One region of the Nonomuraea sp. NPDC001831 genome, then DNA from elsewhere that is predicted to be linked to it. Evidence: riboswitches for the same ligand, from Rfam matches in the RefSeq annotation. Region 1 holds a riboswitch; the other holds the start of a gene.
What was found. A riboswitch is a leader RNA that binds a small molecule or an ion and turns the genes downstream of it on or off. The one in region 1 is predicted to bind glycine.
Positions count from the first base shown of each region.

Region 1 (3,362 bases):
AGCACGTACACGATCAGCCTGAACGCCGACGGCGCGAGCGCCGACCACTCGGCCTCCTTCAGCCTGACGGTGGGCGGCGGCCAGGGCACCACGTGGCAGACGTACACGGCCTACACGGCCGGACAGACCGTCACCTACCAGGGCACCAGCTACCGCTGCCTGCAGGCGCACACCAGCCTGCCGGGCTGGGAGCCGCCCAACACCCCTGCCCTCTGGCAGCCGGTCTAAGTCGCACGACCTGGGCGGCCACGCCGGGGTGGCCGCCCAACCCCCTTGAGGAGCCACAGAACGTGAACGCCATGCTCAGGCTGGGCGCCGCGGCCACCGCCGCGTTGGCCCTGACCCTCACCACGCCGGCCGGACCGGCCGGCGCCGCCGCCGACCCCGCGCCCGACATCCCCGTCGCGAACGTGACGGCGCATCTGAGCCAGTTGCAGTCCATCGCCACGAGCAACGGCGGCAACCGCGCCTCGGGCAGGCCGGGCTTCACCGCCTCGATGAACTACATCAAGGGCAAGCTGGACGCGGCCGGCTTCACCACCCGCGTGCAGAACTTCAGCGGCGGCAGCAACCTGATCGCCGACTGGCCGGGCGGCCCGGCCAACCAGACCGTGATGCTCGGCGCCCACCTCGACAGCGTCGCGGCCGGCCCCGGGATCAACGACAACGGCTCCGGCTCGGCCGCGCTCCTGGAGAACGCCCTCACCCTCGCCGCCCGCAAGCCCACCCTCACCAAGCACGTGCGGTTCGGCTGGTGGGGCGCCGAGGAGGCGGGCATGGTCGGGTCCAGGTACTACGTGCAGAACGGCGGCGCGAGCGGCGTCGAGGTGTACCTGAACTTCGACATGATCGCCTCGACCAACGCCGGCTACTTCGTCTACGACGACGACGCGGCGATCCAGCGCACCTTCAACGACTACTTCGCCACCATCGGCCTGCAGACCGAGGGCGACAGGGAGGGCGACGGCCGCAGCGACCACGCCTCGTTCAAGAGCGCGGGCGTCCGGGTCGGCGGCCTGGCCACGGGGGCCGGGGCGGTCAAGAGCTCGGCCCAGGCCGCCAAGTGGGGCGGCTCGGCCGGGCAGGCGTTCGACCGCTGCTACCACAGCGCCTGCGACAGCTACCCGAGCGCCATCAACACCACGGCGCTCGACCGCAACTCCGACGCCATCGCGTACGCCATATGGAAGCTCGCCGTGGGCACCAGCACGCCCACGGAGAACGACTACTCGATCTCGGTGACCCCGTCGTCGGCATCGGTCCAGGCCGGTCAGTCGGCTACCGCGGCGGTCAGTACCCAGGTCACGTCCGGCCAGGCGCAGAGCGTCGCGCTCTCCGCCGGGAACGTGCCGAGCGGGGTCACCGTCTCCTTCAGCCCGTCCACGGTGCAGGCGGGCCAGTCGTCCACCGTCACGATCGCCACCACCAGCGGCGTCGCGGCGGGGACGTACACCATAGGGATCAACGGCGACGGGACGACGGCGGACCACTCCGCGTCCTTCACCCTGACCGTCGGAGGGGACGGCCAGGGCACCACCTGGACGGCCTACAAGTCGTACACGGCCGGAGACGTCGTCACCTACCAGGGGGTCAGCTACCGCTGCCTCCAGGCGCACACCAGCCTGCCGGGCTGGGAGCCGCCGAACGTGCCCGCCCTCTGGGCACGGGCCTGATCCGGCCTGACCTCAGGGTCTGATCCTCGGACCTGATCCACGGGCCTGATCCACGGGCCCGAGCCCCGCGCGGGCCGATCACCGCCGGCCCGCCCCGAGCTGCCGCGTGCGAGCTGACCTGCCATGACCGGCTCGCGCGCGGCCACCAACGCGGCCGCGACCCCGCCTCTCCGGGGCCGCGGCCGCTTTTCGCTGTGTGCGGGATGTCGCGGATGCGGCGGATGGCGGAGGGCGAAGCGCGACAACACCCCCATGACGGCACTAGGCTGACGGACATCACCGGCGAAACCGTGCGGGAGAGCACCCTGACAGCCGGTCAGGGTCCCTGAAGGAGCAAGCCCTCCCCGCGAACCTCTCAAGGCAAAGGACCGCGCGGCAGCCCTGTAAGGCGTTCTTACGGGGAGGTGACCTCTGGAAAGCAGGCCCTCGGGGCCTCGCCGAAGGTGAAAGTCCGGCAAAACTCGGGCGAAGCTCTCAGGCATCCATGACAGAGGGGGAGGATGCTGGCATCCAATCCTGTCCTGAGGTGCGACAAATGTCCCGACCTACGCCGCTACGAGACGTCCACGAGGCCCTAGGCGCCACGCTGACCGACTTCGCCGGATGGCTCATGCCGCTCCGGTACGGCAGCGAGTCGGCGGAGCACAAAGCCGTCCGCGAGGCGGCCGGGCTGTTCGACCTCTCGCACATGGGCGAGATCTTCCTGACCGGTCCGCAGGCCGCAGAGGCCCTCGACTACGCGCTGGTCGGTCACCTGTCGGCGCTCGCGCCCGGCCGGGCCAGGTACACGATGATCGTGGACGAGCGCGGCGGGGTGCTCGACGACCTCATCGTCTACCGGCTGGCGGACGAGGAGTTCATGGTGGTGGCCAACGCCTCGAACTCCGACAAGGTCGCGGATGAGCTGAAAAATCGTACTAAGTCGTATGACGTGGCGGTCGATGACCGCTCCCAGCAGTACGCCCTCATCGCGATCCAGGGCCCGAAGGCCCAGGAGATCCTGGCCACGCTCACCGACGCCGACCTCGACAATCTCAAGTACTACGCGGGCCTGCCCGGCGTGGTCGACGGCCGCCAGGCGCTCATCGCCCGCACCGGCTACACCGGCGAGGACGGCTTCGAGCTGTTCGTCGCCAACCAGGACGCCGTGCCGCTCTGGCGCGCCCTGGAGGCCGCGGGCGAGCCGCACGGGCTGCGGGCCGCCGGTCTGTCCAGCCGCGACACCCTCAGGCTGGAGGCCGGCATGCCGCTCTACGGCAACGAGCTGAGCTCCGACCTGACCCCGTTCGACGCGGGGCTGGGCAGAGTGGTGAAATTCGACAAGCCCGGTGACTTCGTCGGCAGGGCGGCACTGGAGGCGGTCAAGGACGACCAGCCCCGCCGCCGCCTCGTCGGCCTGGTCGCCCAGGGCCGCCGGGTGCCGCGTCACGGCTACCCGGTCACCCGCGACGGCGCCGTCGTCGGCGAGGTCACCAGCGGTGCGCCCTCCCAGACCCTGGGCAAGCCCATCGCGATGGCCTACGTGGACGCCGGGGCCGACACAGGTCTGGCCGTGGACATCCGGGGCAGCCATGAACCTATGGACCTGGTCGAGCTGCCCTTCTACAGGAGGAACAAGTGAGCAACATCCCTGACGACCTGAACTACACCAAGGAGCACGAGTGGGTGTCGGGCGTGGACGACGGCATC
Region 1 is NZ_JBIATU010000002.1:203,730-207,091, forward strand. It holds gene ACFYYW_RS06470 (M4 family metallopeptidase) at 1-228, shown strand, start outside; gene ACFYYW_RS06475 (M28 family peptidase) at 300-1,673, shown strand; glycine riboswitch at 1,957-2,054, shown strand; glycine riboswitch at 2,075-2,174, shown strand; gene gcvT (glycine cleavage system aminomethyltransferase GcvT) at 2,209-3,294, shown strand; gene gcvH (glycine cleavage system protein GcvH) at 3,291-3,362, shown strand, end outside.

Region 2 (3,362 bases), on a different contig from region 1:
GGCAGGATGCCCGCCGAGCCGTACGGGGCCGCCGAGACCGGGCCGACCGGGCTGCCGTCGCGCAGCGGGTGGCCGGGCAGGTAGGCCGCCAGGTGGCCGCGGACCGCGACCGGGCCGACGCCGGGGCCGCCGCCGCCGTGCGGGATGCAGAACGTCTTGTGCAGGTTGAGGTGGGACACGTCGGCGCCGAACTCGCCCGGCTTGGCCAGGCCCACCAGGGCGTTGAGGTTGGCGCCGTCGACGTAGACCTGGCCGCCGGCCTCGTGCACCTTGGCGCACACCTCGGTGATCGACTCCTCGTACACGCCGTGCGTGGACGGGTACGTCACCATGATCGCGGCGAGCCTGTCGCGGTGCTTGGCGATCTTGGCGTCGAGGTCGGCCAGGTCGATGTTCCCGTCGCTGTCGCAGGCCACGACCACGACCCGCATGCCCGCCATGACGGCGCTGGCCGCGTTCGTGCCGTGGGCCGAGGACGGGATCAGGCACACGTCCCGCCCGGTGTCGCCGTTGGCCTGGTGGTAGGCGCGGATGGCCAGCAGGCCGGCGAACTCGCCCTGGGAGCCGGCGTTCGGCTGGATGGAGACGGCGTCGTAGCCGGTCACCTCGGCCAGCCAACCCTCCAGGGTGCCGATGAGCTCCCGGTAGCCCTCGGTCTGGGCCTCCGGCGCGTACGGGTGCACGCCGGCGAACTCCGGCCAGGTGATCGGCTCCATCTCGGTGGTCGCGTTCAGCTTCATCGTGCACGAGCCGAGCGGGATCATCGAACGGTCGAGCGCGATGTCCTTGTCCTGGAGCCTGCGCAGGTAGCGCAGCATCGCGGTCTCGGAGCGGTGGCTGTGGAAGACCGGGTGGGTCAGGTAGTCCGACTCGCGCAGCAGCCCGTCCGGCAGCGCGTCGGCCTCCAGCGCCACCTCCTCGCGCTCGACGCCGAAGGCGGCCCACACCTTGACCAGCTCGGCCGCGCCGGTCTTCTCGTCGCAGGCGATCGAGACGTGGTCGTCGTCGGCCTGCCACAGGTTGACGCCCCGCTCGGCGGCGGCGGCCACCACCTCGGCGGCCCTGCCGGGCACGCGGACGAGCACGGTGTCGAAGAACTCGCCGTGCACGACCTCCAGGCCGGCCTCGCGCAGCCCGCCGGCCAGCGCGACGGCGTGCCGGTGCACGCGGTGCGCGATCCGGCGCAGGCCCTCGGGGCCGTGGTAGACGGCGTACATGCCGGCGATCACGGCCAGCAGGACCTGGGCGGTGCAGATGTTGCTGGTGGCCTTCTCGCGGCGGATGTGCTGCTCGCGGGTCTGCAGGGCCAGCCGGTAGGCGGGGTCGCCGTCGACGTCGACCGACACGCCGACCAGGCGGCCGGGCATCTGCCGCTGCAGGCCCTCGCGTACGGACATGTAGGCCGCGTGCGGCCCGCCGAACCCGAAGGAGACGCCGAAGCGCTGGGAGGAGCCGACGGCGATGTCGGCGCCCAGCTCGCCGGGGGCGGCCACGAGCGTGAGGGCCAGCAGGTCGGCGGCGGCCACGACGAGCGCGCCCGCCTCGTGCGCCCTGGCGGCCACGTCGCGGAAGTCGCGCAGGCGGCCCGAGGCGCCCGGGTACTGGACGAGCACGCCGAAGCACTCGGGCAGCTCGCCGTCGAGGTCGTGCTCGACCAGCGTGATGCCGAGCGGCTCGGCGCGGGTGGCCAGCACGGCCTTGGTCTGGGGCAGCGTGTCGGCGTCGACGACGAACACGTCGCTCTTGGACTTGCCGGCCCGGCGGGCCAGCGTCATGGCCTCGGCCGCGGCGGTGGCCTCGTCCAGCAGGGAGGCGCCGGCGACGTCGAGGCCGGTCAGGTCGGAGACGACCGTCTGGAAGTTCAGCAGCGCCTCCAGGCGCCCCTGCGAGATCTCCGGCTGGTACGGCGTGTAGGCGGTGTACCAGCCCGGGTTCTCCAGCAGGTTGCGCCGGATGACGGCGGGCGTGACGGTGTCGTAGTAGCCCAGGCCGATCATGGAGGTCAGCACCCGGTTGCGGGAGGCCAGCGCGCGCAGCTCGGCGATGGCCTCGGTCTCGCTCGCGGCGGCCGGCAGCTTGAGCCGGTCCTTGACCCTGATGGCCTCGGGCACGGCCACGGCCACCAGATCGCCGACGGACTCGAAGCCCACGGCCTCGAGCATGCGCTGCTGCTCGGACTCCGATGGGCCGATGTGCCTGGACGAGAACGGCGGAGCGGACAGGTCGGTCATGGAGGTTGCCTCCCGAGGCTTGGAGACCGGCGCCAGGGCGCGGGCGAGTGCCGGATCTCCCCCTCTGTCATCGCGACGTCATCGCGACCTGAGAGCTTCACCCCACCGTGGGGCTTGCACCGTCGGTGAGGTGCGCCTGGCGGGCGCACCTGCTTTCCAGAGTTGCCTCACCCGAGCGGTACGGGATGCCTGAGAGATTCCGGGGAGGGTTGCTCCTTCGGCGCCCCAGGACCGAAGCCCAGGGACTCTCCCGCACGGGGTCATCAGCCTTACTCTGTCCTAGATTACTACGGTGTGTTCAGCGGTTCAGCTCACCCCGTGCGGCGTGCGCGACGCCGCTTGGCGAGCTCGTCAGCGGGATGGTCGGCCGGGACGGTGTCCTCGACCGCCGCCCGTTCCCCCGGCAGCTCCGCGAGGGAGCCCTCGACCTCTCGCCAGACCCGGCCGAGCGCGATGCCGAACACGCCCTGGCCGCCCTGGAGGAGATCGATCACCTCGTCGGCCGAGGTGCACTCGTAGACGCTGACACCGTCGCTCATGAGCGTGATCTGCGCGAGGTCGGCGACCCCGCGGTCACGCAGATGCTGCACGGCGGTGCGGATCTGCTGCAACGACACCCCGGTGTCGAGCAGCCGCTTGACGACCTTGAGCACCAGGATGTCGCGGAAGCTGTAGAGCCGCTGCGAGCCCGAGCCGTGCGCGGCTCTTATCGTGGGCTCGACCAGGCCCGTGCGCGCCCAGTAGTCGAGCTGCCTGTAGGTGATGCCGGCCGCCGAGCAGGCTGTGGGCCCGCGGTATCCGATGTCGTCGGGCACGGTCGCAGGCTGCTCGTCGAAGAGCAGGCCCTGCTCTCCGGCACGCTGCCGCGCGCTCTCGCGCCGCACCGGATCTTCCTGGCCGGCCGTCTTTCCCTCGCCGCTGCTGACCGCCACGCGGACCTCCGGCTTTCTCTCATCCCATGGCCTGATCTGGGGGTTCGTAAAGGGCGACCACGGGTTTCACTTGCACCGTAGGACCGTGACCATGCTCAGTCAACGATCCGGCTCGGCGCGTCGTGAAGCGTAAATGCACTGAAATACCTACCCCGCCCTGCCGAAGTCCTCGGGAGTGATCGTGTCAAGGAACTCCCTG
Region 2 is NZ_JBIATU010000006.1:183,380-186,741, forward strand. It holds gene gcvP (aminomethyl-transferring glycine dehydrogenase) at 1-2,231, opposite strand, end outside; glycine riboswitch at 2,398-2,494, opposite strand; gene ACFYYW_RS21495 (MerR family transcriptional regulator) at 2,543-3,163, opposite strand; gene ACFYYW_RS21500 (bifunctional nuclease family protein) at 3,311-3,362, opposite strand, start outside.
Region 2: it holds a riboswitch for glycine, as region 1 does, so the genes downstream of both, gcvP (aminomethyl-transferring glycine dehydrogenase) here and gcvT (glycine cleavage system aminomethyltransferase GcvT) in region 1, are expected to answer to the same signal.